4 regions of the Streptomyces sp. NPDC047315 genome follow, and region 3 is predicted to be linked to each of the others. Evidence: riboswitches for the same ligand, from Rfam matches in the RefSeq annotation. Region 3 holds a riboswitch; each other region holds the start of a gene.
What was found. A riboswitch is a leader RNA that binds a small molecule or an ion and turns the genes downstream of it on or off. The one in region 3 is predicted to bind cobalamin.

Region 1 (7,307 bases), on a different contig from region 3:
TGGGCGCGAGGGAGCCGATGACCTGGCGGCCGTCGAGGTCGACGGCGACCACGTCGCGGTCGGTGAGCCGGTCGTAGGGCACTCCGCTCGGGGTGACGAGCACGAGCGGGCCGACCCGGGCGGACACGTTGCCGGAGGTGCCGACGACCAGGCCGTCGGCGGAGCTGCGGCAGGCGGTGGCCACGAGGGCGCGCCAGGTGTGTTCGATCTCGTCGTAGGACGTCCGTTCGGTCATGTGCCGATCCTGTCAGCCGCTGCCGCGGTCGCCCAGAGGGACCCGTGATGCATATCACCACAAAGTCAGAGGAAAGCGGCGGGAGATCGACGAGAGATCGACGCCGCAGGGTCGGCCGCCCAGCGGCGCGGGGCCGCGGACGGCCGGGAGGGCGGCGGCGGGGTGGGTCCGCACCCCGGACGACACACAAACGGAATCATTAGAACCGCTTGGAGACACCGTGAGTCCCGCCCCAGTTCACCTTCCGTTCACCCAGGTTACTTACGTTCGGCGAGCCACTGACGTCCATAGATTGCCTGGGTAAATGGAACACATCACGCTGCTGCTCGCGATCGTGATCGTGACAGCTCTCGTGTTCGATTTCACGAACGGTTTCCACGACACCGCCAACGCGATGGCGACCACCATCTCGACCGGCGCCATGAAGCCCAAGACCGCGGTGGCCATGTCCGCCGTGCTCAACCTCGTCGGCGCGTTCCTGTCGGTGGAGGTCGCCAAGACCATCTCCAGCGGCATAGTCGACGAATCAGGCATCACCCCAGAAGTCATCTTCGCCGCGCTCGTCGGCGCCATCCTCTGGAACCTGCTGACCTGGCTGGTCGGTCTGCCGTCCAGTTCGTCGCACGCCCTGATGGGCGGCCTGGTGGGCGCGACCGTCGCGTCCGTCGGCTTCGACGCCGTCAACAGCGGCACGGTCATCACCAAGGTCCTGATCCCGGCCGTCGCGGCGCCGCTCGTCGCCGGCATCGCCGCGATGCTGGCCACCCGACTGACGTACAAGATCGGCCGCAACACGGACGCCAAGGGCACCGAGAAGGGCTACAAGGCGGGTCAGATCGCCTCGGCCGGCCTGGTCTCCCTGGCCCACGGCACCAACGACGCCCAGAAGACGATGGGCATCATCACCCTGGCCCTGGTCGCCAGCGACGTCCTCGACCCCGGCTCGAACCCCCCGCTGTGGGTCATCGTCTCCGCGGGCGTGGCCATCGCCCTCGGCACGTACCTCGGTGGCTGGCGCATCATCCGCACCATGGGCAAGGGCCTGACCGACCTCCAGCCGCAGCAGGGCTTCGCCGCCCAGACCAGCGCGGCGACGGTCATCCTGGCCTCCTCGAACCTCGGTTTCTCCCTCTCCACCACGCACTCCTGCTCCGGCGCCGTCATGGGTGCGGGCCTGGGCCGCAAGGGCGGCGTGGTCCGCTGGTCGACCGCCACCCGGATGTTCGTGGCCTGGGGTCTGACCCTGCCGGCCGCCGCGCTGGTCGCCGCCGCCTCCGAGTTCGTGACCAAGCAGGGTGACTGGGGCGTGGCCGTGGTCGCGGTCTTCCTGGTCGCCTCCAGCGCCGCGATCTGGGTGATCTCCCGCCGCCAGGTCGTCGACCACACCAACGTCAACGACGTCGACGAGCAGGCCGACGGCGCCGCTGCACAGAGCGCCGACGAGCCCGCCGGCGTCGTCACCAACGCCATCGCGGCCGTCACCCCGCCGCCGGCCGGCGGCATGGGCGCCACGGACGGCGCCGACCTCACGAAGACCATCCCGGCCTCCGCCGCCTCCGCCACGTCCTCGACGTCGGAGAACGGCCCGGCCAGCCCGGCTGCGGTGTAAGGACAGAGCAACATGAAAATCGACTGGGAAGCCCTCGGTTCCGTCTTCGGCGTGAGCCTCGTCGCCACCGTCGCCCTCGTCGGCCTCTTCTCGCTGGGCGTGGTGATGCTCAGCAAGCAGGAGACCGCGAGCGCCTCGGGCGGTGGCTCCGGAGTGCTGACGCGCACCGGTGCGTACGCCTGCTTCGCGCTCTGCGCGGTGGCCGTGGCCTACGGCATCTATCTCATCGTCGACTGACCGGCCGATCCGGCCGCAGCACCGCGCCACGACGGGCCGGGTCGTACGTCCTCGCTGGACGTACGACCCGGCCCGTCGTGGTGCGTACGGCTCCGTCGCAGGTCAAGGGCAAGTTGACGGCCCTTCTCACCCCGTGGTGGACTGCCGGGGCCATTACGGCGGCAGCAGAGGAAGTCCGGTGCGAATCCGGCGCGGTCCCGCCACTGTCACCGGGGAGCCCTCCCCGGGAGCCAGGAACTCTCGCCGCCGATCACGTCGAACCAGGGCGCGGACACCCTGAGTGAGGACATGCGACATGCGCGGCTGCGGCTTCGTACCTGCTCTGCACGCACCGGGAAGAGCACCGGGGCGCGCCCCGCGCCCGCTGCTCCCCCGCGGACGGCGCGACCCGCGGCCCTGCGGCCCGACGGCCGGCTGAACCGTGCGGCCCGACCGTGTCTTCGCGTACGGCGCCGCCACCGGCGTCCTCGGTGACCTGCTGTTCGGCGATCCGCGCCGGGGACACCCCGTCGCCGCCTTCGGCCGGGCCGCAGGCGCCGTGGAGCGCACCTTGTGGCGTGACCACCGCGGGTGGGGCGCGCTGCACACCGCCGTGTGCGCCGGGGGCGCCGTCGGCGCCGCGGCGCTCGTCGCGCACGGGGCGCGCCGTCACTCCGCCGCGTCCCTCGCCCTGACCGCCGCCGCCACCTGGGCCGTGGTCGGGGGCACGTCGCTGGGGCGGGAGGCGCGCACCGTCGGGGACGCGCTGGCGGCCGGCGACCTCGCCGCCGCCCGGGCGCGGCTGCCGCACCTGTGCGGCCGGGATCCGCACTCCCTGTCCGAGCAGCAGATCGCACGCGCGGTGGTGGAGTCGGTCGCCGAGAACACCTCCGACGCCGTGGTGGGGGCCCTGGTGTGGGGCGCGCTCGCCGGCGTGCCCGGTCTGGTGGGCTTCCGTGCGGTGAACACCCTCGACGCGATGGTGGGCCACAAATCGCCGCGGCACCGCCGGTTCGGCTGGGCCTCGGCGCGCCTGGACGACGTCGTCGGCTGGCCGGGGGCGCGGCTGACGGCCGCCCTCGCGGTGGTCGCCGGGGACGACCCGCGCGCGGCGGTACGTGCCTGGCGGGCCGATGCGCACCGCCATCCGAGCCCGAACGCGGGCCCCGTGGAGGCGTCGTTCGCGGGCGCGCTCGGAGTGCGGCTCGGCGGCACGCTGTCGTACGGCGGCCGGACGGAGCACCGGGCGGTGCTCAACGGCGCCGCCCGCCCGGTCGCGGTCACCGACGTGGCGCGCGCGGTGCGGCTGTCGCGGCGCGTCGGCGTGCTGGCGCTGGGCACGAGCGTGGCCGCGCGGCTGCTGGCCGGCCGACTGGCCCGTACGCAGGTGCCGGTACGACTTCGGAAGGGGCGGGCCATATGAGCGGTCAGCGACGCGGCGGCGGACTGCTCGTCGCAGGTACGACGTCCGACGCGGGCAAGAGCGTGGTGACCGCGGGGATCTGCCGCTGGCTGACCCGCCAGGGCGTGAAGGTGGCCCCCTTCAAGGGCCAGAACATGTCCCTCAACTCGTACGTGACGCGCGACGGCGCCGAGATCGGGCGGGCCCAGGCCATGCAGGCGCAGGCCGCCCGGGTGGAGCCGACCGCGCTGATGAACCCGGTGCTGCTCAAGCCCGGCAGCGACCGCACCAGCCAGGTGGTCCTGCTGGGCCGCCCGGTCGGGGAGATGAGCGCCCGCGGCTTCTTCGGCTCGGGGACCCCGGCCGCCGGCGGCGGCCGAGCGGCGCTGCTGTCCACGGTCGTGGAGTGCCTGGAGGAGTTGCGGAGCACGTACGACGCCGTGATCTGCGAGGGCGCCGGCAGCCCCGCGGAGATCAACCTGCGGCGCACGGACATCGTGAACATGGGCGTGGCGCGCGCCGCGGAGCTGCCGGTGCTCGTCGTCGGCGACATCGACCGGGGCGGCGTGTTCGCGTCCTTCTTCGGCACCACGGCGCTGCTCGACGCGGCGGACCAGCGCCTGGTCGCCGGGTACCTGGTCAACAAGTTCCGCGGTGACGTGAGCCTGCTGCGGCCGGGCCTCGACATGCTCGAAGGGATCACCGGGCGCCGCTCGTACGGCGTCCTGCCGTACGCGCACGGGCTCGGCATCGACGAGGAGGACGGCCTGCGGGTGTCGCTGCGCGGCGCCGTGCGCGAGTCGGTGGTGGCTCCCCCGGTCGGCGACGAGGTGCTGCGGGTGGCGGTGTGCGCCGTGCCCCTGATGTCCAACTTCACCGACGTGGACGCGCTCGCGGCCGAGCCGGGCGTGGTGGTGCGGTTCGTGGACCGGCCGGAGGAGCTGGTGGACGCGGACCTGGTCGTCGTCCCCGGTACCCGGGGCACGGTCCGGGCACTGGCGTGGCTACGGGAGCGCGGCCTCGCCGACGCGCTCGTGCGGCGGGCCGCCGAGGGCCGCCCGGTGCTCGGGATCTGCGGCGGCTTCCAGCTCCTGGGCGAGCACGTCGAGGACGACGTGGAGTCCCGCGCGGGCGAGGTCGCCGGACTCGGGCTGCTGCCGGTGCGGGTGCGGTTCGCGACGGACAAGACGCTGGCCCGGCCGACCGGTTCGGCGCTCGGGGAGCCGGTGGAGGGGTACGAGATCCACCACGGCGTCGCCGAGGTGCTGGGCGGCGAGGCGTTCTTGGACGGCTGCCGGGTGGGGGCGGTGTGGGGCACGCACTGGCACGGCTCGCTGGAGAGCGACGGCTTCCGCCGCGGCTTCTTGCGGCGGGTCGCACAGGCGGCGGGCCGGCGCTTCGTGCCGGCGCCGGACACGTCGTTCGCGGCGCTGCGCGAGGAACAGCTGGACCGCCTGGGCGACCTGATCGCGGAACACGCGGACACCGACGCGCTGTGGCGCCTGATCGAAGGCGGCGCCCCTCCGAACCTCCCCTTCGTCCCACCGGGCCACCCGGGCGCCCCGGGAACGCCGTCATGAAGGCCGGGCCGAATCCCCACCTCCCTCCGACCTCCGGTCGCGGTCGCGGTCGCGCCGTGGCAAACACTCAACGTTTGCGTCCGCGGCCCGGTGGTGGGCTTGTCGCGCAGTTCCGCCCCCTACGCCCTGAAGGCGTGGGGGTGCCCCCACCTATGCCCAGAGGGCGTGGGGGGCGGAACTGCGCGAACAACCGCAGACAGCCCGCAGCCGAGCGACCACCGCAACCACAACGGACCCCACCCCGCGAGCCGGAGGCACCCGCATGAGCCGCACCCCGTATCCGTTCACCGCCCTCGTCGGGCAGGACGACCTCCGGCTCGCGCTGCTTCTGAACGCGGTGTCGCCGCGCGTCGGCGGCGTCCTCGTCCGGGGTGAGAAGGGCACCGCCAAGTCCACCGCCGTGCGCGCGCTCTCCGCGCTGCTGCCCGGCATCGCCGTCGTCGCCGGCTGCCGCTTCTCCTGCGACCCCGCCGCCCCGGACGCCGACTGCCCCGACGGCCCGCACGAGCCGGGCCCCGGCGCGGTGCGGGCCGCGCGGATGGTGGAGTTGCCCGTCGGCGCGTCCGAGGACCGGCTGGTGGGTGCGCTGGACATCGAGCGCGCGCTCGCGGAGGGCGTGAAGTCCTTCGAGCCGGGGCTCCTCGCGGACGCGCACCGCGGCATCCTCTACGTCGACGAGGTGAACCTGCTCCACGACCACCTGGTGGACGTGCTGTTGGACGCCGCCGCGATGGGTGCCTCGTACGTGGAGCGGGAGGGCGTGTCCGTACGGCACGCGGCCCGGTTCCTGCTGGTCGGGACGATGAACCCGGAAGAGGGCGAGCTGCGCCCGCAGTTGCTGGACCGGTTCGGGCTCACCGTGGAGGTCGCGGCGTCCCGCGAGCCCGACCAGCGGGTCGAGGTGGTGCGGCGCCGGCTCGCGTACGACGACGACCCGGTGGCGTTCGCCGCCGAGTGGGCCGCGGAGGAGGACGCGCTGCGGGCGCGCGTGACGGCCGCGCGTGCGCTGTTGCCGCGGGTGCGGCTCGGGGACGTGGCGCTGCGCCAGATCGCCGCGACGTGTGCCGCGTTCGAGGTGGACGGCATGCGCGCGGACATCGTGATGGCCCGTACGGCGACGGCGTTGGCGGCGTGGGCGGGGCGCGAGGACGTGCTCGCCGACGACGTACGGCAGGCGGCGCTGTTGGCGCTGCCGCACCGACGCCGGCGCAATCCCTTCGACGCGCCCGGTCTGGACGAGGACAAGCTGGACGAGACGCTGGAGCAGTCCGCCCCGAACGACCCCGCTCCCGACTCCGACGACGACCCGGAGCCGGACCCGGACGGCGGCGGGGGCGGCGGCGGGGGCGGCGGCGGGGGCGGCGGCGGGGGCGGCGGCGGTCAGCCGCCACAGGACGGACCTGAGGCACCGGAGTCACCGGCCGCCCCGGACGTCCCGGCCCAGTCGCCCTCCTCCGACCAGCCGGAGTCCGTCGGCGCCAGCGCCGAACAGCAGGCGGTCTCCGCCGGCGAGCCGTTCCGTACGAAGGCGCTGACCGTGCCCGGCACCGGTGACGGCGCGGCGGGCCGCAGGTCCCGCGCCCGTGCCGAGCACGGCCGCACCACCGGCTCGCGCCGCCCCCGGGGCGCGCTCGGCCGGCTGCACCTGGCGGCGACGGTCCGGGCCGCCGCTCCGCACCAGCGCTCCCGCGGGCGCAGCGGCGCCGGCCTGGTGGTGCGCCGGGACGATCTGCGGCAGGCGGTGCGGGAGGGGCGCGAGTCGAACCTGGTGCTGTTCGTGGTGGACGCCTCGGGTTCGATGGCGGCCCGTCGGCGGATGGGCGCGGTCAAGGGCGCGGTGCTGTCGCTGCTGCTGGACGCGTACCAGCGGCGCGACAAGGTCGGCCTGGTCACCTTCCGGGGGCGGGACGCCGAGGTGGTGCTGCCGCCGACGTCCTCCGTGGACGCCGCGGCGGCCCGGCTCGACCAGGTGTCCACCGGCGGGCGCACCCCGCTCGCCGCGGGGCTGCTCACGGCGCACGACGTGCTGCGGGTGGAGCGGATGCGCGATCCCGCGCGCCGTCCGCTGCTGGTCGTGGTCACCGACGGCCGGGCGACCGGCGGGCCCGAGCCGGTGGCGCTGGCGTCCCGGGCGGCGCGGCTGCACGCGGCGCAGGGCACGGCTTCGATCGTCGTGGACTGCGAGTCCGGCCCGGTGCGGCTCGGGCTCGCGGGCCGGCTCGCCGGGGAGTTGGGGGGCACCGCGGTCACGCTCGACGAGTTGCG
Region 2 (7,307 bases), on a different contig from region 3:
CCCAACTGCGTCAGGCCGCCATCACCGACGTCTACGAGGTGCGGCTGCTCGTCGAGGTGGAGGCCGCGCAACTGGCCGCGCGGCGCAGGACGGAGGACGACGTCACGGCCCTCCAAGAAGCCCTGGCCAGGCGTCGCGAGGCCGCGAACGCCGACGACCCCGAGTTCGTCGCGGCCGACATCGCGCTGCACCGGACCGTGGTCGCCGCGGCCCGCGACCCGGTGCTCACCGGCCTGTTCACCGAGTTCGTCCCCGTGTTGGAGCAGCGACTGCTCGACCTGGTCGAATTGCTCGGCCTCCGCTCCGACGACCCGAACCACGGTGACGAGGGGCACGCCGCACTGGTGGACGCCGTCGTACGGGGAGACGCGGACGCGGCCGGACGGGCGCTGCGGGACGAACTCCGGCAGACCCTCGCCCTGCTCCACTCCTTCTGATCCCTCTGATCCCTCTGATCCCTCTGATCCCTCTGATCCCTCTGAGTCGATCGCCGCGCCCTGCCGCGCCCCACGCGCGTGGTCGATGATGCCGACCACGGCCACGGCGTTGAGATGATCGTTCGAGACCTGTGGGTCCACCAGATCCTGAGATCCTGGAAGGAACCGGCGAGATCATGCGTGCCATCGTGACCAGCGGCCCGACGGAGGCGTTCGGATGACCGACACCGCACCGACGACCGGTGGCGAGGAGACCGTCCTCCTCACCACCGGGCGGGCCGCCCACATCGTCCTCAACCGCCCCCGCGCCCTGAACGCGCTCACCCACGAGATGGTCCGGCGCATCGACCGCGCCCTGGACGACTGGGAGCGCGACCCGACCGTCGAGACCGTCGTCATCACCGGCGCGGGGGAGCGGGGCCTGTGCGCGGGCGGCGACATCCGCGCCATCCACGACGACGTCCGCAGCGGCGGCGGCGCCGCGTCGGCCGCCTTCTGGCGGGACGAGTACCACCTCAACGCCCGCATCGCCCGCTTCCCGAAGCCCTACGTCGCCGTGATGGACGGGATCGTGATGGGCGGCGGCGTCGGCGTCTCCGCGCACGGCAGCGTCCGGATCGTCACCGAACGCTCCCGGGTCGCCATGCCCGAGACCGGGATCGGCTTCGTCCCCGACGTCGGCGGCAGCCACCTCCTCGCGCTCGCCCCCGGAGAGCTGGGCACCCACCTGGCGCTGAGCGGGGCGCAGATCGGGCCCGGCGACGCCCTGCTGTGCGGGCTCGCCGACCATTACGTGCACTCCGACTCGCTCCCGACGCTCCTCGCAGACCTCGCCGAGCTGCCCGTACGCGACGCCCTCACCCGACACGTCCAGTCGGCGCCCCCGGGCGAGTTGGCCGCCCGGCGCGGGTGGATCGACGCCTGCTACGCCGCGGACACCGTCGAGGAGGTCGTCGGTCGACTCCAGGCCCACGGCGACCTCGCCGCCAAGGAGGCGGCAGACACCCTGCTCGCCAAGTCACCCACCGCGCTCAAGGTCACCCTGGCCGCCGTGCGGCGCGCCCGCCGGCTCGGCTCCTTGGAGGCCGTCCTCGACCAGGAGTACCGGGTGTCCTGCGCCGCGCTGTCCACCCCCGACCTGGTCGAAGGCGTCCGCGCCCAGGTCATCGACAAGGACCGCAACCCCCGTTGGTCCCCGGCCGCCCTCGCCGAGGTGTCGGATGCGGACGTGGAGCGGTTCTTCACCCCGCTCGGCGAGGACGAACTCGGCCTCGCCGACCACGGCACGTCACGGGCCGGGTGCCCCGGCCCGTGACCGCCCTGGTTCAGGAGACGGGCAGCTCGCCGCGGACGGCGCGGGCCGCGGCGACGAGGTTCTCCAAGGAGGAACGCGTCTCGGGCCAACCACGGGTCTTCAGACCGCAGTCGGGGTTGACCCACAGGCGTTCGGCGGGGATCGCCTTCAGCCCGGTGCGCAGCAGCGCGGCGGCTTCCTCGGCGCTCGGCACTCGGGGGGAGTGGATGTCCCAGACGCCGGGGCCGGCCTCCCGCGGATAGCCGTGGGAGGCGAGTTCCCGGGCCACCTGCATGTGGGAGCGGGTGGCTTCGAGGCTGATGACGTCGGCGTCGAGGTCGTCGATGGCCTGGACGATGTCCCCGAACTCGGCGTAGCACATGTGGGTGTGGATCTGGGTGCCCGGGGTGACGCCGCTGGTGGTGAGCCGGAACGCCTCGGTGGCCCAGGCCAGGTAGGCGTGCCGGTCCTCGGCGCGCAGCGGCAGGGTCTCGCGCAGCGCCGGCTCGTCGACCTGGATGACGGACGTCCCCGCCGCTTCGAGGTCGTCGACCTCGTCGCGCAGCGCGAGCGCGACCTGTCGGGCGGTGTCGCCGAGCGGCTGGTCGTCGCGGACGAAGGACCAGGCGAGCATCGTCACCGGGCCCGTCAGCATCCCCTTGACGGGGCGGTCGGTGAGCGACTGGGCGTACGTCGTCCAGCGCACGGTCATCGGGTCGGGGCGGGAGACGTCACCGGCGAGGATCGGCGGCCGGACGTAACGGGTGCCGTACGACTGCACCCAGCCGTGCTGGGTGGCCAGATAGCCGGTGAGCTGCTCGGCGAAGTACTGGACCATGTCGTTGCGCTCGGGTTCGCCGTGGACCAGGACGTCGAGCCCGGTCTTCTCCTGGAAGGAGAGCACCTCGCGGATCTCGTTGCGGATGCGCTCCTCGTAACCGGCGGTGTCGATCCGGCCGGCCCGCAGGTCGGCCCGGGCCAACCGCAGTTCGTCGGTCTGCGGGAACGAGCCGATGGTGGTGGTCGGCAGCAGCGGCAGCCCGAGGCGTTCGCGCTGCGCCACCGTCCGCTCGCCGTAGGGCCGGGAGCGTCGGGCGTCCGCGTCGGTGACGGCTTCGGCGCGGGCGCGGACGTCGGGGTCGCGGGTGATGGGCGAGGTGGCGCGGGAGGAGCGGGCGGCGCGGTTGGCGGAGAGTTCGCCTTCGATGGCCGCGGTGCCGCGGGTCAGGCCCTTGGTGAGGGTGACGATCTCGGTGGTCTTCTGCCGGGCGAAGGAGAGCCAGCGCAGGATCTGCGGATCGACGTCCCGCTCCAGAGCGGCGTCCAAGGGGACGTGCAGCAGGGAGGAGGACGCGCCAACGTCCACCCGGTCCGCCAGCCCGAGCAACGTGCCCAGCGTGGCCAGGGACTTGGAGAGGTCGTTGACCCAGATGTTGCGGCCGTTGACGACGCCGGCGATCAGGCGCTTGCCGGGCAGGCCGCCGGCGGCGGCGAGGGCGTCGAGGTTGGCCGCGGCGTTCTCGGTGAAGTCGAGGGCGAGTCCGTCGATCGGTGCCTTGGCGAGGACGGGCAGGGCGTCGCCGAGCTGGTCGAAGTAGGAGGCGACCAGCAGCTTCGGGCGGTCGGTCAGCGTGCCGAGGACCCGATAGGCGCGGCTCGCCGCGTTCAGCTCGGCCGGGGAGCGGTCCTCGACGAGCGCCGGCTCGTCGAGCTGCACCCACTCGGCGCCGGCCGCCTTCAGCTCCGCGAGGACCTGTGCGTAGACGGGCAGGAGCCGGTCGAGGAGGGTGAGGGGTTCGAAGTCCGCGGCCACCCCGGGGGCGGGCTTGGCGAGCAGCAGATAGGTGACGGGTCCGACGAGGACGGGCCGGGCCGTGAGCCCGAGCGTGAGGGCCTCCGTGAGCTCACCGACCTGCTTGGTCGCGTCGGTGGTGAAGACGGTGTCCGGTCCCAGCTCCGGGACCAGGTAGTGGTAGTTGGTGTCGAACCACTTCGTCATCTCCAGCGGGGCGACGTCCTGGGTGCCCCGGGCCATCGCGAAGTACCCGTCGAGCGCGCTCTGAGCGACGGCCGCCCGGTGGCGTTCGGGGACGGCGCCGACCATGACGGTGGTGTCGAGGACGTGGTCGTAGTACGAGAAGTCCCCGGTGGGGACCTCGTCGATGCCGGCTTGCGCCAGCTCCTGCCAGTTGCTGCGGCGCACCTCGGCGGCGGTGGCCCGGAGGGCTTCGGCGGTGACGCGGCCCTTCCAGTAGCCCTCGATCGCCTTCTTCAACTCCCGGCCCCGGCCCTGGCGGGGGTAGCCGTACACGGTGGCCCGTGCTGCCGCGGCTGCGGACTTCGCTGTCACGGAGATCTCCTTCGCGAGATGAATCCCTGAGTTCCCGGTGACCGGGTACGGGGACGCGAAGGGTGACACCAGCGGCGGACGGTCCACGCGCGACATGTGCGCGGTCGTTCGCTTCAGCTGTGTACGCCGACCCGCCCACGAGGTCACCGAGATGGCCGCATGCGGAACCGGTCCGCGTACGGGCAACGGGCAGGTCTTCGGACTCGCGGGCACGCCTGCCGGAACCTCCGGCGGACACCTACTGGCCGTCGCTTCCCAGACCCCTCGGGCCCAGTGCGTATGACGGCGGTCGTTCCCGCTCACCGCTGCGGGGCAGTCCCGGATTCCCACCGGGTTCCCTCTTGCGACGCACCCGCCTGGCGGACGGGACGAACCAGCTGCACCGGTCACCCTAAGCGGCAATTCCCGAAGGGGTCCGCATGTCGTCCATCATCCGGACAGTGGGATGAGACACGCGGTCGAGGTGTGTGAAGGGGCAGGGGGCGGGGTAGCCCGTGGTCGCACACGCGCGGCCCGGGCCGCTGCGACGGTGGGGCCGAGGCGGCCCGGCATCGGGGCGAGGGCGTGCCCGGGCGCTTCCGCGGCTCCCCGCGGGCTGAAATCCGGGTGACGCCAGGAGCGGTCGTCTGGGATAACAGCCGCAGATGCCGGCTACTCCGTGAGGCTTCCCGTGACGATCACCTGGCGCAGACTCGACGAATCCGACTTCCCTCGGCTCCGGCAATGGCTCCTGCAGCCGCACGTCGCGCGCTGGTGGAACCACGAGACGTCGCCGGAAGCGGTCGCACGCGACTTCGGGCCGGCGGCCCGGGGCGAGGAGCCGTCGGAGGACCTCCTCGTCGCCGTCGACGGAACCCCGGTCGCTCTGGTGCAGCGGTGCTGGGTCGCGGACTATCCGCAGTACCTCGGCGACCTGGCGTCCCAGGCCGAGGTGCCCGAGCAGGCGATGACCCTGGACTATCTGATCGGTGACCTTGAGCTGACCGGCCGGGGGCTCGGTACGCGGATCGTCCGGGCCGTCGTCGCGGCCACCTGGACGGATCACCCGGACGCGAAGAGCATCGTCGTGCCCGTCCACGCGGCCAACCGGGCCTCCTGGCGCATGTTGGAGAAGGCCGGGCTCCACCGCTACGCCGAAGCGTTGTTGGAGCCCGACAATCCCGCCGACGACCGCGAGCACTTCGTCTATCGAATCGACCGACCGACCGGCTGAACCGCCCTGGCGTCATTTCGCGCGACGCCCCCTGCGACCGGTCGGATTACGCGTGGTGTGGCTCTTGAGCAACCCGTCAGTGCTGCTTCATGCTCCGGACGATCCATTTCCGGTACTGCGCCACGTCGGTGAAGGAGGAGAGGGCGTACGTGCTGGTGCGGCCACCGGACGACACGACCCCGGCGAGCCGCCAGCCGTCGCCGGACTTGATGACCAGCGGGCCGCCGGAATCACCGGGCCCGCTTCCGCGGAACCTGTCGTCCTCGAAGCGGAGTTTGTCGGTGACCTTCTGGCGCAGGGGCAATTGGAGTTCCTGAAGCTTCTCCGGTTCGCAGAAGTCGACCTCACACGCGTTTCCCCAGCCCAAGAGCCGTGCCGGTGTACCGGTCGGCGGCGTCTTCGCGTTGAGCTTGGCGGGCCGGTTGGGCACCGGCTTGTCCAGCTTGAGCAGGGCGAGGTCGGGCCCCGCGAACGCGCCGTCGGGCGTGATGTTGGCGTCGGGGTGCTTGATGACCTGCTGGACCTTGGCGACCGTGCCACCCGTGCCGGTGGTGAGGCTGCCGATCCGAATCCGTATGTCGTCCTTCGCGATGCCGCTTCCGACGCAGTGAAATGCCGTCAGGACCCATGCGCTGTCGATCAGCGTGCCGCCGCAGAACGCGCCGTCCTTCGTCTGGAGGGAGGCCATCCAGGATTCTGGCGCGGGAGCGTCGGACCCTCCGACGACGGCCTGCGCCGGAGTCGCGAGGGCTACCACCCCGGCAAGTGCCGCAAGGGAGCCGACGATTGCAGGACGCCGGCCCGTCCGGTTCTCGATGAGCTTCATGCAAACCCTTCTCTCTGGTGACGCACAGGGCCCTTCCGCGGGTGCGTTGGATGCGCGGTCGGGCCGGTCTCCGTTCTATCCGGGACGGGGATTTCGTCGCCTTATCCGATCGTGCAAACGCTGCGGAAATGCGCGCTGCGATAGGAAGGAGCCATGCGGGTACTGGTGGTGGAGGACGAGGAGTTCCTGGCGCGGATGGTCGCCGAGGGGCTGCGGCGCGACGCGATCGCGGTGGACGTGGCGCACGACGGGACGCAGGCGCTGGCGAAGCTCGACTCCGGCGGCTACGAAGTGGTGGTCCTGGACCGCGACCTGCCCGGGGTCCACGGGGACGACGTGTGCCGATGGGTGGTCGAGCGTCGGCTGCTGACCCGTGTGCTGATGCTCACTGCCTCCGGCGCCGTGCACGAGCGGATCGCGGGACTGGCGCTCGGGGCCGACGACTACCTGCCCAAGCCCTTCGACCACGCCGAGCTGTTGGCCCGGGTCCTCGCCCTGGGGCGCCGTGCGCACCCCGCTCTGCCGCCGGTGATCGAGCACCGCGGCCTCGTCCTGGACACCGCCCGCCGCCAGGCCAGCCGGCACGGACGGCTCCTCTCCCTGACCCGCAAGGAGTTCGGCGTGCTGGAGGTGCTGCTTCAGGCGAGCGGCGCCGTGGTGAGCAACGAAGACCTGATCGAGCAGGTCTGGGAGGAGAGGACCAGCTACCGCACCAACGCGATACGGATCACCGTCAGCAAGCTCCGCGCCAAACTCGGCGCCCCGACGGTCATCGACACCGTCCCCGGCCTCGGCTACCGCATCTCCCGCGGGCCCCGGGGAGGGCAGGCCCAGTGATCGTACGCCTGCCGTGACGGTTGCCGCGGTGGTCGCCGCGTACGCTCCGCGGCCCGACCGCCTCGGCCGTGCCGCCCCCTTCGTCGGCGGCGGCTTCGGCGCCGGTCTGCGCGTGTGGCCGCACGTCGTCCTCGCCGTGCTGGCCGCCCGGGAGGTCAGGCGCCCGGTCAAGCTCGTCCTGACCCGACCCGAGATGATCACCTCGGTGGGACACCGACCCGACAGCGTCCAGCGGATCAAGATCGGCGCCACGCGCGCCGGCGACCTCGTCGCCATCGAGCACCACGGCACGTCCTCCGCGGCCATGGAGGACGCGGACTACGAACCCGTATCCCACGGATCCGCCGTCT
Region 3 (7,307 bases):
GGATCCACACGGCCGGCACCGGCGCGGTCGCCCTTCCCGAAGGAAGCGTCCCCGCACCGCCCGGCCCCACACGTCACCCGCCCCGGGTTTCACGCGCGTGCACTCACGCGTACTCCGTCGGCAGCACCGGCTCGCCGCGCGAGAGCTGCGTCGCGGACAGCGGGAGCGCCGCCAGGGCCGCCCGGTGGCGGTCCCGGGGAACGTCCAGGGGTTCGCGGGCCACGACCTGGCCGCCGCGGACCAGCTCGACCAGGAGCTGGTCGGCCGCGAGGCGGTCCGGCACCGGGCCGGTGCCCAGCACCTCCGCCTCAGCGACGCCGTCCGCGTCGCGCCGGCGCGCCGCCCACTTGCGACCGCCCACGGACGTCTTCGCGCCGAGCGACTTCTTCGCCACCGGCTCCAGCGGGGCGTCCGGCTCGGTCGAGCGGGCGCGGGCGACGAGCTTGTAGACCATGGAGCAGGTGGGGTGCCCGCTGCCGGTGACCAGCTGGGTGCCGACGCCGTACGCGTCCACCGGCGCCGCCGCCAGCGAGGCGATCGCGTACTCGTCCAGGTCGGAGGTGACCGTGATCTGGGTGTTCCGGGCGCCCAGCTCGTCCAACTGCTGCCGGACGCGGTGCGCGACCAGCAGCAGGTCGCCGGAGTCGATGCGCACCGCGCCCAGCTCGGGACCGGCGATCTCCACGGCGGTGCGGACGGCCTCGGCCACGTCGTAGGTGTCCACCAGCAGGGTGGTGGAGCGGCCCAGCGAGTCGACCTGCGCCCGGAAGGCGTCGCGCTCGCTGTCGTGCAGCAGGGTGAAGGCGTGCGCGCTGGTGCCGACCGTGGGGATGCCGTAGCGGAAGCCGGCCGCCAGGTCCGACGTCGAGTCGAAGCCGCCGACGTACGCCGCGCGGGACGCGGCCACCGCGGCGAGTTCGTGGGTGCGCCGCGCGCCCATCTCGATCAGCCGCCGCCCGCCGGCCGCGGTGGACATCCGGGAGGCCGCCGCCGCGATGGCCGAGTCGTGGTTGAGGATGGAGAGGATCACCGTCTCCAGCAGGACGCACTCGGCGAAGGTGCCCTCGACCCGCAGGATCGGGGAGCCGGGGAAGTACGCCTCGCCCTCGGGGTAGCCCCACACGTCACCGCGGAAGCGGTACGACGCCAGCCAGTCGAGCGTCGCCGCGTCCACGATCTCCTGCTCGCGCAGGAAGGCCAGCACGCCCTCGTCGAAGCGGAAGTTCTCCACGGCGTCCAGCACCCGGCCGGTGCCGGCGACGACGCCGTAGCGCCGCCCCTCGGGCAGCCGGCGGGTGAAGACCTCGAAGACGGAGCGACGGTGTGCGGTGCCCGCCCGTAGGGCCGCCTGCAGCATCGTGAACTCGTACTGGTCGGTGAAGAGGGCGGTGGAGGGCACATCGACCGGTAGCCCCAGGTCAGAGGGGTTCACAGGACTCGACCTCACGCTTTCGTCAGCTTCTTCAGCATTTGTCGGCACTTGGCAGTACTCGTTGCCGGAGTGGCGGGGATCCACGAGCCGATCCAAGCTCGATCCGGCCATGGCCAGGATGCTACCCCACATTTCGTCAGAGTGACGAAATGGGATGCCCGTTTGTGCGATCCGTCGCCGTGAGTGGCAGCATGGATCAGGTGAGTGTTGCCCCCACTGAGATCGAACGCCCCGAGTCGGCGGAGCAGAGCTTCGCCGTCCCCGAGCCCGACGTGCCGTGGGTCACGCTCGTCCACAACGACCCGGTCAATCTGATGAGCTACGTCACCTATGTCTTCCAGGCGTACTTCGGATACTCCAAGGACAAGGCGCGCAAACTGATGCTCGACGTCCACCACAAGGGACGCGCCGTCGTCTCCAGCGGTACCCGCGAGGAGATGGAACGCGACGTCCAGGCGATGCACGGCTACGGCCTGTGGGCCACCCTGACCCAGGACCGCGGCTGATGCCGGGACACTTCGAGCCGCTGCCCGGCGGCGGTGCGGCCATCGCGCTCGACGACGTCGAGGTCTCCATCCTGCGCTCCCTCGCGGTCCAACTGATGGAGTTGATAGGGCCCGGTGACGAGCCGGTCGAGGGCGAGGACCCGCTGGCCGCGCTGTTCGCCGAAGGGCCGAGCGAGCCGCCCGCCGACCCGGCGCTGGCCCGGCTGTTCCCGGACGCCTACCGGGGCCCGACGACGCAGCCCAAGAGCGCCGCAGAGGACGAGGAACTGACCGCCTCCTCCGCCGAGTTCCGCCGCTTCACCGAGAACGACCTACGCACCGGCAAGCGGGAGAACGCCTTCGCCGTGGTCCGCGCCCTGGACGGGCTCGACGCGGCGGGCGACGCCGGTGCGGTCCTGGAGCTGACGCCGGACGACGCCCGATGCTGGCTCGGCGCGCTCAACGACCTGCGGCTGACCATCGGCACCCGGCTGGAGATCACGGACGACGAGGGCGCCGAGGGTGACCCGACCGGCGGGCTGTACCAGTTGCCGGACTCCGATCCGCGCAAACCGATGGTCATGGCGTACCTCTGGCTCGGGGTGCTCCAGGAGACCCTCGTCGAGACCCTGATGCCCTGACCGTCCTCGCCGCCCGCGCACTCGACCGTCCGTTCGGTCGTTCGCTCAACGGACGCTCAAATCCGAATAACGTTTCCGTCACCGCCCCGGGGTGCTTTGCCGCTCCGGGGCGCGTTTTGTCCGGTTCTCGCTGTGCAGTGCGCCACAATCGGCCCGATCGATCTTCGTCGCCAGCGTGATAGATCTTCACGACCGCCAGGGGCGCCACCCATGCCCCCGGTGGCGCTTGTACCGGCGGATCGCCGGTGGCACTCCATCCACATCCGGGGGGATCAGGAACCGGTCCGCAGCCGCACGCCGGGGGGCGGGCGACTCGGATCGGCATGGAGAAAGGGCGCACCACATGACGTCGGTGCAGATCGACGACAAGCACGACGGGCCGAGCGGACCGCCGCAGGGAACCGCCGCCGAGGACCAGGGTTACCACCGCGGACTCGGGGCCCGGCAGATCCAGATGATCGCCATCGGCGGTGCCATCGGCACCGGCCTCTTCCTCGGCGCCGGCAAGGGCATCTCCAAGGCCGGGCCCAGCCTCATCCTCGCCTACGCCATCGCGGGCGTGGTCATCTTCTTCATCATGCGGGCGCTCGGCGAACTGCTGATGTACCGCCCGGTCTCGGGGTCCTTCTCCGAGTACGCGCGCGAGTTCGTCGGCCCCTTCGCGGGCTTCGCCACCGGCTGGACGTACTGGCTGTTCTGGGTCGTCACCGGAATGACCGAGGTCACCGCCGCGGCCGAGTACATGACGTACTGGTTCGACATCCCGCAGTGGATCTCGGCCCTCGCCTTCACGATCGTCCTCTACCTGGCGAACCTGATCTCCGTGAAGCTCTTCGGGGAAATAGAGTTCTGGTTCTCCATGATCAAGGTCACCGCCATCGTCGGCATGATCCTGATCTGCGTCGGCATCCTCACCATCGGTTTCTCCGACGCCGGCGACACCGCCTCCGTCACCCTGCTGTGGGACGACGGCGGCTTCTTCCCCAAGGGCATCGGCGGCACCCTGATGACCCTCCAGATCGTGATGTTCGCCTTCCTCGCGGTCGAGCTGGTCGGTGTCACCGCCGGGGAGTCCAAGGACCCGGAGAAGAACCTCCCCAAGGCGATCAACACCGTGCCGTGGCGCATCGCCGTCTTCTACGTCGGCGCGCTGATCATGATCCTGTCGGTGGTCTCCTGGACCACCTTCGAGCCCGGCGTCTCGCCGTTCGTCGCCGCCTTCGACCAGATGGGCCTGCAGATCGGCGCCGGCATCGTCAACTTCGTGGTGCTCACCGCGGCGCTGTCGTCCTGCAACTCCGGGATGTACTCCACCGGCCGGATGCTGCGCGACCTCGCGCTCAACAGCCAGGGCCCGAAGGCCTTCACCAAGCTCACGCGGCGGGGCACCCCGTTGATCGGGACGACCTTCTCCGCCGGTCTGATGCTGATCGGCGTCTGGATCAACTACCAGTGGCCCGGCGACGCCTTCCACAAGATCGTCTCGTTCGCCACCATCTCCGGCATGTGGGCGTGGGTCATGATCCTGGTCAGCCACATCCTCTACCGGTCCAAGGTGGCCAAGGGCGAGGCCCCGGCCTCCCCCTTCAAGGCCCCCGGCGCGCCCTGGACGAGCTGGTTCGCGCTCGCGTTCATCGGCATGGTGATCGTGCTGATGGGCATCGACGAGGACGCCCGGATCTCGCTGTACGCGGCGCCGGTGTGGGCGCTGGTGCTGGGGGTGTCGTACCTGGTGCTGCGGGCGAAGAACCCGCAGGGCGCAGCCTTCACCAAGCGCAAGCGGACCACCGAGGACGTCTGACCCTCCACGACTGGCCTTCCACGACTGGCCGTCCACGATGTGGAACGGGGCCGGTCCGTACCCGACGGGGTGCGGACCGGCCCTTCCGTCATTCGGACGGGCGCATATCCTGATCGACATGCTGACCCTCACACAGGCCCTGTACGACCGGATCGTCGCGCACGCCCGTGCCGATCACCCCGACGAGGCCTGCGGCGTGGTCGCCGGCCCCGAGGGCAGCGGGCGACCCGAGCGCTTCATCCCCATGCTGAACGCGGCCCGTTCGCCCACCTTCTACGAATTCGACTCGGCGGACCTGCTGAAGCTCTACCGCGAGATGGACGACAACGGCGAGGAGCCGGTGATCGTCTACCACTCGCACACCGCGACCGAGGCGTACCCCTCCCGCACGGACGTCAGCTACGCCAGCGAGCCGGGCGCGCACTACGTCCTCGTCTCCACCGCCGACACCGACGACGCCGGGCCGTTCCAGTTCCGCTCGTTCCGGATCGTGGACGGCGAGATCACCGAGGAAGAGGTCCAGGTCGTTCCCACCTACTGACCTCGGTGCCGAACTGACCTGGTATTCCTAGACCTCGACAACAGAACACGGGCGGTGGGCCCCAGGAAGCCGGTGAGAGTCCGGCGCGGTCCCGCCACTGTGAGTGGAACGTTTCCCTCGCGCCGCACCGAGGACGGTGCGGCGCGGTGACACGTTCCATTAGCCAGGAACTGACTTGCCGCCCTTCTCCCACACCCAGGGGACGTGGAAATCCCCGGAGGAGGCTCACACATGTCCCGGCAGCCCCGGAAGCACCAGCCGGCCAGGCGCCGTCGCGCGCTCGTCGCCGCCACCGCCCTGCTCCCGCTCGCCCTCACGGCCACGGCCTGTTCGACCACCCCCGAACCCGACACCAAGGCCGGGCGCGCACCCGCCGCCGGATTCCCGTACACCGTCGACAACTGCGGCGTGAAGACCACCTACGACGCGCCCCCGAAGCGGGCCGTCGCCATGAACCAGCACGTCACCGAGATCATGCTGGCGCTGGGCCTGGAGAAGTCCCTCGTCGGCACCGCCTACCTCGACGACGCGGTCCTGCCGGAGTACCGCAAGGCGTACGAGTCGATCCCCGTGGTGGCCAAGGAGTACCCCTCCAAGGAGAAGCTCCTCTCCGTCAACCCGGACTTCGTGTACGGCGGCTACGGCAGCGCCTTCGACGCCAAGGACGGCCGCACCCGCGACGACCTGAAGAAGGCGGGCATCGACACCCGGCTGAACCTGGAGTACTGCACCAAGCAGCGCACCACCATGGACGACGTGTACCGCGAGGTCGACGAGGTCGCCCGCACCTTCGGCGTCGGCGACCGCGGGCAGAAGTGGATAGCCGACGCCCGCGCCGCCGTCGCGAAGGCCGAGGGCGAGCGCACGAAGGACGCGGCCCCGGTGCCCGTCTTCGTCTACGACAGCGGCGACAAGACCGCCTTCACCGTCGGCGGCAAGGGCATCGGCAACGAACTGATCAGCCGTGCCGGCGGAAAGAACGTCTTCGCCGACATCGACAAGAGCTTCGGCGACGCGAGCTGGGAGCAGGTCGTGGCCCGCAAGCCGGAGATCATCGTGATCTACGACTACGGCGCCACGTCGGTGGAGCAGAAGAAGCAGCGGCTGCTGAAGGACCCGGCGCTCAAGGACGTGCCGGCCGTCAAGAACAAGAAGTTCGCCGTCCTGCCGCTCTCCGACGCCGTCGTCGGCGTCCGCGCGCCGGACGCGATCGCCAAGCTGGCCCCGCAACTCGCCCGGTGACGGGGGCGCAGCCCGTGAAGGACGTGACCGCGGGCCCGCCGCAGGGCCCGCCCGCCGCAGCGACCCCGAAGACGGACGTCGCGCCGGAGCCGGCGGCCGGGACCTCCCGGCTCCGCTTCGGCGCGGTGGTGACCGGCCTGCTGCTGGCCCTGGCTGCCGCCGTGGTCGCGGCCCTCGCCCTCGGATCCGTACGCGTACCGCCCCGGGACGTCGTCGCGGCCCTGCTGCCCGGCGCGGAACCCAGCCCGCTGCGGACCGTCGTCGTCGACGTGCGGCTGCCCCGCGTCGTGCTCGGCGCCCTCGTCGGCGCCGGGCTCGGTGTCGTCGGCGTGGTGCTCCAGGCCCTGGTGCGCAACCGGCTCGCCGACCCCTTCCTGCTCGGGATCTCCTCCGGCGCGTCCACCGGCGCGGTCGTCGTGCTCACCCTCGGCATCGGCGTCACGACCGCCGTCGCCCTGCCCGCCGGCGCCTTCGTCGGGGCACTGGCCGCCATGGTCCTCGTGTACGCGCTGGCGCGCCGCGGCGGTTCGATGACCGGCACCCGGCTCGTCCTCGCCGGGGTCACCATCAGCTACGTCTTCACCGCCCTCACCACGCTCGTCCTCGTTGCCTCCTCCCGGCCCGAGCACTTCCGCGAAGCGCTGTTCTGGTCGCTCGGCGGCCTCGGCAGCGCCCGCTGGGACAGCCTGTGGCTGCCCGCCCTCGTCATCGCGCTGGCCCTGCCGCTGCTGCTGGCGCTCGCCCGCCCGCTGGACCTGCTGCTCGTCGGCGAGGAGGGCGCGACCGTGCTCGGCCTGGACGTGGCGCGCTTCCGGGCCGCCGTCTTCGTCCTCGTCTCGCTGGTCACCGCGGTCATGGTCGCCGCGAGCGGAGCCGTCGGCTTCATCGGGCTGATGGTCCCGCACGCCGCCCGGCTCCTGGTCGGCGCTGCCCACCGGGCACTGCTGCCGGTCGCTGCGCTGTGCGGCGCCGTCGCCCTCGTCGTCGCCGACCTCGGCGCCCGCACCCTCGTCGCCCCGCAGGACGTGCCCGTCGGGGTGCTCACGGCGCTGATCGGCGGACCGCTGTTCCTGTGGCTGATGCGCTCCCGCTACCGGGAAGGAGCCCCGGCATGACCGACGCGACCGCACCTGCACCCGCACAAGGCGTCGCGGGGGAGGGGCTG
Region 4 (7,307 bases), on a different contig from region 3:
CATGGCCCATCTGGTGGAGGACGTCCACCGCAGGCTCGCAACTGCGCGCTGAGGTCCGGAACGAACACCGCCCCGCCGTCCGTCGGTGTCGACGGACGAGGGGGCGGAGCGGGGTCGCCGCGAGGGGCGTCGGTCGGTCAGGGCTTGTGGGCCACGAGTCCGTAGATGCCGATGTCGGCGTCCGTGACGTCCCGGATGTCCAGATACTTGATCTTGTCGATGTCTTCGAGGCCGTCCAGGTAGTCCGGTTCGGGCGCCTGGACCATCGCGCTGTCGGCCGCGTGGTCCGGCCGCCAGTGGTGGACGGGGACGATCCCGGGTTCGACCAGCTCCAGCCCGTTGGTGCTGACGAACCGGCCGATCTCCTCACAGGTGCGCCGCACGATGGCGAATCCCCGTTGCTTGAACTCCTCGGTCACGTTCGCCATCCGCTCCGGATTGAGGTCGTCCGTGAGGTGGCTGAGGACGACGGCGCTGCCGGACGGCAGGGCGTCGACCAGTTCGGCGGTGACGGCGTGCGCCTGCTCGCCCTCGACCAGGTGCAGTACGGCTGCGAGCACCAGCGCCACCGGCCGGTCGAAGTCGAGCGTCCGCGCCGCTTCGGCGAGGATGGCGGCGGGCGCGCGCAGGTCCTGCTCGATGTAGTCGGTCCGCCCCTCGGGGCCGGTGGCGAGCAGGGCGCGGGCGTGCGCGAGGACGACCGGGTCGTTGTCCACGTACACCACCCGGGACTCGGGGGCGATGCGCTGCGCGATCTGGTGCACGTTCTCCTGGGTCGGCAGCCCGGTGCCGACGTCGAGGAACTGCCGGATGCCCCGCTCCGCCGCCACGTGCACGACCGCGCGGCGCAGGAAGTCCCGGTTGTGACGGACGGTGAGATAGGCGCGCGGGTCGACCCCGAGGGCCGCCTTCGCTGCCGCCCGGTCGGCCGGATAGTTGTCCTTACCACCGAGAAATACGTCATAGACCCGGGCGGGGTGCGCCCTGGTGGTGTCGATCCGGTCGCTCCGTCGGATCGGCTCGACAGGGCCGGGAACAGGGGCTTCACCGCTCATCGGGACCGTCCTCGGTGGTCGTGGGCGTGCACGGGCGCACGCTCAAGAATCAGCACCTGAATTAGACCATCCGACGACGCATTCCAGACACCGGGTCCGCGATCAAGTCCGCTTGGGACGAGCGGTAGTTGACGGGGCGTCGGGTTTCGGGCGGGGCTCGGAGGGACGGGAACGCCGGGCGGGACCCGAGGTCCCGCCCGGCGTTCCCGGTCTCCACGCCGCTCTACTCCCCGTCTTCCAGTTGTCCCTCGGCCTCCAGGTACGCCTGGCGCAGCGCCTCCAGCACCGCCGGGTCGGGCTTCGCCCACATCCCGCGGGACTCCGCCTCCAGCAGCCGCTCGGCGATGCCGTGCAGCGCCCACGGGTTGGCCTGTTCGAGGAACGCGCGGTTCGTCGGGTCCAGCACGTACGTCTCGGTGAGCTTGTCGTACATCCAGTCGGCGATCACGCCGGTCGTGGCGTCGTAGCCGAAGAGGTAGTCCACGGTGGCGGCGAGTTCGAAGGCACCCTTGTAGCCGTGGCGGCGCATCGCCTCGATCCACTTGGGATTCACCACCCGGGCGCGGAAGACCCGGGAGGTCTCCTCGACGAGCGTGCGGGTGCGGACCGTCTCCGGGCGGGTGGAGTCGCCGATGTACGCCTCCGGCGCGGTGCCGCGCAGCGCGCGGACCGTGGCGACCATCCCGCCGTGGTACTGGAAGTAGTCGTCGGAGTCGGCGATGTCGTGTTCGCGGGTGTCGGTGTTCTTCGCCGCCACCGCGATGCGTCGGTACGCGGTCTCCATCTCGTCGCGCGCGGGACGGCCGTCCAACTCCCGGCCGTAGGCGTAGCCGCCCCACACCGTGTAGACCTCGGCGAGGTCGGCGTCGGTGCGCCAGTCGCGGGAGTCGATGAGCTGGAGGAGGCCGGCGCCGTACGTGCCGGGGCGGGAGCCGAAGATCCGGGTGGTGGCGCGGCGTTCGTCGCCGTGCTCCGCCAGGTCGGCCCGGACGTGGGCGCGGACGTGGTTGACCTCGTCCGGCTCGTCGAGGGACGCGGCCAGCCGCACGGCGTCGTCGAGCAGGCCGATGGTGTGCGGGAAGGCGTCGCGGAAGAAGCCGGAGATGCGCAGCGTGACGTCGATCCGGGGCCGGCCCAGCTCCTCCTGCGAGATGGCCTCCAGACCGGTCACCCGGCGGGACGCGTCGTCCCAGACGGGGCGGACGCCGAGCAGGGCGAGGGCTTCGGCGACGTCGTCGCCGGCGGTCCGCATCGCGCTGGTGCCCCACAGCGAGAGCCCGACGGAGGTGGGCCATTCGCCGTTGTCCGTGCGGTAGCGCTCCACGAGGGAGTCGGCGAGGGCCTGTCCGGTCTCCCACGCGAGGCGGGAGGGCACGGCCTTGGGGTCGACGGAGTAGAAGTTGCGGCCGGTCGGCAGCACGTTGACCAGTCCGCGCAGGGGCGAGCCCGAGGGGCCGGCGGGGACGAAGCCGCCGGCCAGGGCGTGCACGGCGTGGTCGAGTTCGTCCGTGGTCGCCGCGAGCCGGGGGACGACTTCGCGGGCGCCGAACTCCAGGACGGCGGCGACCTGTTCGCCGTGCTCGGTGGGGACCGCGGCCGGGTCCCAGCCGGCGTCCTCCATCGCCTGGACGAGGTCGCGGGCCCGCTGCTCCGCTTCGTCCGCGGTCGTACGGGTGGCGGCGGACTCGTCGAGGCCGAGGGCTTCGCGCAGGCCGGGCAGGGCGGTGGCGCCGCCCCAGATCTGGCGGGCGCGCAGGATAGCGAGGACCAGGTTGACGCGGTCGGGCCCGGCGGGCGCGGTGCCGAGGACGTGCAGGCCGTCGCGGATCTGGGCGTCCTTGACCTCGCACAGCCAGCCGTCGACGTGGAGGAGGAAGTCGTCGAAGCCGTCGTCGTCGGGGCGGTCGGCCATGCCCAGGTCGTGGTCCAGCTTGGCGGCCTGGATGAGGGTCCAGATCTGGGCGCGGATGGCCGGCAGCTTCGCCGGGTCCATCGAGGAGATCTGGGCGTACTCGTCGAGGAGCTGTTCCAGGCGGGCGATGTCGCCGTAGGAGTCGGCGCGGGCCATCGGCGGGACGAGGTGGTCGACGAGGGTGGCGTGCACGCGCCGCTTGGCCTGGGTGCCCTCGCCGGGGTCGTTCACGAGGAACGGGTAGACCAGCGGCAGGTCGCCGAGTGCGGCGTCCGGGCCGCAGGCGGCGGACAGGCCCGCGTTCTTGCCGGGCAGCCACTCCAGGTTGCCGTGCTTGCCCAGGTGGACCATGGCGTCGGCGCCGAAGCCGCCGTCGGACTGCGGGGCGGCGATCCAGCGGTAGGCGGCCAGGTAGTGGTGGGAGGGTGGCAGGTCGGGGTCGTGGTAGATCGCGATCGGGTTCTCTCCGAAGCCGCGCGGCGGCTGGATCAGCACGAGCAGGTTGCCGAAGCGCAGGGCCGCGAGGACGATGTCGCCCTCCGGGTTGGCGCTGCGGTCGACGAACATCTCGCCCGGGGCCGGGCCCCAGTGCTCCTCGACGGCCGAGCGCAGCTCCTTGGGCAAGGTGGCGAACCAGCGCCGGTAGTCCGCCGCGGGGATGCGGACCGGGTTGCGGGCGAGCTGTTCGTCGGTGAGCCAGTCCTGGTCGTGTCCGCCCGCGTCGATCAGCGCGCGGATCAGCTCGTCGCCGTCGCCCGAGGCGAGGCCGGGGACGTCCGTGTCGCCGAAGTCGTAGCCCTCGGTGCGCAGTCGGCGCAGCAGGGCGACGGCGCTGGCGGGGGTGTCGAGGCCGACGGCGTTGCCGATGCGGGAGTGCTTGGTCGGGTAGGCGGACAGTACGAGGGCGAGGCGCTTGTCGGCCGCCGGGATGTGCCTGAGGCGTGCGTGGCGGACGGCGATGCCGGCGACGCGGGCGGCGCGCTCGGGGTCGGCGACGTACGCGGGCAGGCCGTCGGCGTCGATCTCCTTGAAGGAGAACGGCACGGTGATCAGTCGGCCGTCGAACTCGGGCACGGCGATCTGGCTGGCCGCGTCCAGCGGGGAGACGCCCTCGTCGTTCTCCTCCCAGGCGGCGCGCGATCCGGTGAGGCACAGGGCCTGGAGGATCGGCACGTCCAGCGCGGTCAGCGCGCCGGCGTCCCAGGACTCGTCGTCGCCGCCGGCGGACGCGTCGGCGGGCTTGGTGCCGCCGGCGGCGAGGACGGTGGTGACGATGACGTCGACGGCGCGCAGCTCTTCGATCAGCTCGGGCTCGGGGGCCCGCAGCGAGGCGACGTACAGGGGCCGGGGCCGTCCGCCGGCGGCTTCGACGGCGTCGCACAGCGCGTGGACGAAGGCGGTGTTCCCGCTCATGTGGTGGGCGCGGTAGTAGAGCACGGCGACGTTCGGGCCGTCGCCGGCGGGCGGCGCGGTCCGCTCCAGGGGGCCCCAGGTGGGGGCCGGTGCGGGAGCATCGAAGCCGTGGCCGGTGAGCAGGACCGTGTCGGACAGGAAACGGGCGAGGTGTTCCAGGTTGGTCGGCCCGCCGTGGGCGAGGTAGGCGTGGGCTTCGGCGGCGATCCCGACGGGGACGGTGGAGGCGGCCATCAGTTGGGCGTCGGGGGCCTGTTCGCCGGAGAGGACGACGACGGGGCGCGTCCCGTCGGCCATCAGCAGGTCGAGCCCCTCCTGCCAGGCGCGCAGGCCGCCGAGGAGTCGTACGACGACGAGGTCGACCCCGTCGAGGAGGGCGGGCAGGTCGTCCAGCGGGAGACGGGCCGGATTGGCGAAGCGGTAGGGCACCGGGCCCGCGGACGCACGGGCGCTGAGCAGGTCGGTGTCGGATGTCGACAGGAGCAGGATCATGCGGCGTCGGCCTTCCTCGGGGTGTCCGCGCCCCGGGCGTGTCAGACGGCGGGAGTTCCTGGCTCACCCGGCCCTTGCGGGTCGGGTTCACAGTGGCGGGACCGCGCCGGATTCACACCGGGCTTCCTCCCCTGTCGCCGTCGTGGCGATGGCGGACCGGCTGGTCCGCCCGAGACATAGTAAGGGCCGGGCGACGAGGGCGGGACGTACCACCGGTGTGACGATCGGTATGCTCGCCGCCATGGCTCCCTCACCTTCATCGCCCCAGGCCACGACGGCTGCGCGGGAACGTGGCGACGCCTGCCCGGGGACCTTGCGGCTGCACGCCGCGGACGACGGCGCGCTGGCCCGGGTCCGCCTCCCCGGGGGCGTGGTGACCGTCGCGCAGGCGCGGACGCTGGCAGCAGCGGCCCGGCGACTGGGGGACGGTGACCTCCACCTCACGTCACGCGGGAACGTTCAGCTGCGGGGGTTGCGGGAGGGCTGCGGCGCCGAGTTGGCCGAGGTGCTGGGTGCTGCCGGGCTGTTGCCCGCCCCCGGGCACGAACGCGTGCGCAACGTCGTCGCGTCGCCGCTGTCGGGCCTGGACGGGCGCGGTCTGCACGACGTGCGGCCGTGGTTGACGGCCCTGGACCGGTTCCTGTGCGCGAGCAGTGCGACCCGCAAGTTGTCGGGGCGGTTCCTGTTCGCCCTGGACGACGGGCGCGGGGACGTGGCCGGGCTGGGCGCCGACGTGACCGTACGGGCGAGGGCCGACGGCGGGGCCGCCCTGTGCCTCGGGTCGACCGGGGCGGTGCTGCGGGTGTCCGCGGACGACGCGCCGCGGTCGGCCGTCCTGGCCGCGGAGGCTTTCCTCACGACCGTAGCGGCGAGCGGGACGCCGGTCTGGCGGGTGGACGAACTCGCCGTGGCAGCCGAAGAGTTGGCGAGCGCGGTGGGCCGTCGACTGACGGACGGCGCAGTCGACTTCGAGAAGACGGCGCAGCGCGAGCCGGTGGACACCGCCGGTCCCCCGCCGGGAGCCGTCGGCACGGCCCTGTCCGTACACGTTCCGCTGGGTCGTCTCTCCGCCGCGCAGTGGGGGGAGTTGATCGGTGTCGCCGCGTCCCCGTCGAGCGGCGAGCTGCGGCTGACCCCGTGGCGGGGCGTCGTGGTACCGGTGCCGGACCTCGACGGCCCGCAGGCGGCCACGGCGCTGGACCGGCTGGAGGCCGCCGGCCTCGTCGTCGACCCCGCCTCCCCCTGGCTCCGCGTCGGCGCCTGCGTCGGTCGGCCCGGGTGCGCGAAGTCCCGTACTGACGTACGGGCGGACGCCACGCGCGCCCTGGTCGCCGTCGGCCGCGCACCCCTGCCCGTGTACTGGTCCGGGTGCGAGCGGCGCTGCGGGCGCCCGCGCGGCGATCTGATCGACGCGGTCGCCGCGCCGGACGGCGGATACCGGCTGACCGCCGCGGTGCAGGGCCGCGACCCCCGTACCACCGCACTGGACGACCCTTCCCACTTCGCCACCGCCCTGGCGGCGATCGCCCCATGAGCCGCACCACGACCGAGAGCAGCGAGAAGAACACCGTGACCACCTACGACTACGAGAAGGACGGCGCCGCGATCTACCGGCAGTCCTTCGCCACCATCCGCGCGGAGGCGGACCTCGCGGGCCTGCCCGCCGACGTCAGCCAGGTCGCGGTGCGGATGATCCACGCCTGCGGAATGGTCGATCTGGTGCGCGACGTCGCGTACACGCCCGCAGTGGTGGCCCGCGCCCGCGAGGCCCTGCGCGCCGGGGCGCCGATCCTCTGCGACGTCCAGATGGTGGCGAGCGGTGTGACCCGCAAGCGGCTGCCCGCCGACAACGACGTGGTGTGCACCCTGTCCGACCCGGCCGTGCCCGAGTTGGCGGCCCGGTTCGGCACCACGCGCAGCGCCGCCGCGATGGAGCTGTGGCGGGACCGGCTGGAGGGCGCCGTGGTCGCCGTCGGCAACGCGCCCACCGCGCTGTTCAGGCTGCTGGAGATGATCGAGGAGGGCGCGCCGCGGCCGGCCGCGGTCATCGGCGTCCCCGTCGGCTTCGTCGGCGCCGTCGAGTCCAAGGACGCCCTCGCCGCGCACCCGTCGGGGCTGGAGCACCTGGTGGTGCGGGGCCGTCGGGGCGGCAGCGCCATCGCCGCCGCCGCGCTCAACGCGATCGCGAGCGAAGAAGAGTGAACGAGAGCGGGCACACAAGCGTGAACGGCAAGCTGTACGGCGTCGGCCTGGGCCCCGGCGACCCTTCGTTGATGACCCTGCGCGCGGTCGAGGCGATCGCGGAGGCGGACGTGGTCGCGTACCACAGCGCCCGGCACGGGCGGTCCATCGCCCGCTCGATCGCGGCGAAGCACCTGCGCGCCGACCACGTCGAGGAGCCGTTGGTCTACCCGCTCACGACGGAGACCACGGAC

Region 1: it holds a riboswitch for cobalamin, as region 3 does, so the genes downstream of both, ABZ842_RS18200 (cobalamin biosynthesis protein) here and ABZ842_RS10275 (ABC transporter substrate-binding protein) in region 3, are expected to answer to the same signal.
Region 2: it holds a riboswitch for cobalamin, as region 3 does, so the genes downstream of both, metE (5-methyltetrahydropteroyltriglutamate--homocysteine S-methyltransferase) here and ABZ842_RS10275 (ABC transporter substrate-binding protein) in region 3, are expected to answer to the same signal.
Region 4: it holds a riboswitch for cobalamin, as region 3 does, so the genes downstream of both, cobN (cobaltochelatase subunit CobN) here and ABZ842_RS10275 (ABC transporter substrate-binding protein) in region 3, are expected to answer to the same signal.

What each region holds. Positions count from the first base shown of each region.
Region 1 covers NZ_JBEYTZ010000014.1:55,193-62,499, forward strand. The annotation lists gene ABZ842_RS18185 (class II aldolase/adducin family protein) at 1-235, opposite strand, end outside; gene ABZ842_RS18190 (inorganic phosphate transporter) at 540-1,844, shown strand; gene ABZ842_RS18195 (hypothetical protein) at 1,857-2,081, shown strand; cobalamin riboswitch at 2,210-2,341, shown strand; gene ABZ842_RS18200 (cobalamin biosynthesis protein) at 2,503-3,483, shown strand; gene ABZ842_RS18205 (cobyric acid synthase) at 3,480-5,042, shown strand; gene ABZ842_RS18210 (putative cobaltochelatase) at 5,305-7,307, shown strand, end outside.
Region 2 covers NZ_JBEYTZ010000033.1:63,046-70,352, reverse strand. The annotation lists partial or broken gene ABZ842_RS30890 (FCD domain-containing protein) at 1-437, shown strand, start outside; gene ABZ842_RS30885 (enoyl-CoA hydratase/isomerase family protein) at 655-1,752, shown strand; gene metE (5-methyltetrahydropteroyltriglutamate--homocysteine S-methyltransferase) at 1,763-4,081, opposite strand; cobalamin riboswitch at 4,252-4,452, opposite strand; gene ABZ842_RS30875 (GNAT family N-acetyltransferase) at 4,752-5,294, shown strand; gene ABZ842_RS30870 (serine protease) at 5,371-6,120, opposite strand; gene ABZ842_RS30865 (response regulator transcription factor) at 6,274-6,957, shown strand; gene ABZ842_RS30860 (molybdopterin cofactor-binding domain-containing protein) at 6,971-7,307, shown strand, end outside.
Region 3 covers NZ_JBEYTZ010000007.1:189,217-196,523, reverse strand. The annotation lists gene ABZ842_RS10300 (nicotinate phosphoribosyltransferase) at 104-1,432, opposite strand; gene clpS (ATP-dependent Clp protease adapter ClpS) at 1,624-1,938, shown strand; gene ABZ842_RS10290 (DUF2017 domain-containing protein) at 1,938-2,558, shown strand; gene ABZ842_RS10285 (amino acid permease) at 2,902-4,359, shown strand; gene ABZ842_RS10280 (M67 family metallopeptidase) at 4,478-4,900, shown strand; cobalamin riboswitch at 4,936-5,098, shown strand; gene ABZ842_RS10275 (ABC transporter substrate-binding protein) at 5,132-6,142, shown strand; gene ABZ842_RS10270 (iron ABC transporter permease) at 6,268-7,257, shown strand; gene ABZ842_RS10265 (ABC transporter ATP-binding protein) at 7,254-7,307, shown strand, end outside.
Region 4 covers NZ_JBEYTZ010000063.1:12,153-19,459, reverse strand. The annotation lists gene ABZ842_RS37580 (TetR/AcrR family transcriptional regulator) at 1-52, shown strand, start outside; gene ABZ842_RS37575 (SAM-dependent methyltransferase) at 138-1,055, opposite strand; gene cobN (cobaltochelatase subunit CobN) at 1,279-4,872, opposite strand; cobalamin riboswitch at 4,914-5,033, opposite strand; gene cobG (precorrin-3B synthase) at 5,102-6,406, shown strand; gene ABZ842_RS37560 (precorrin-8X methylmutase) at 6,403-7,074, shown strand; gene ABZ842_RS37555 (precorrin-2 C(20)-methyltransferase) at 7,095-7,307, shown strand, end outside.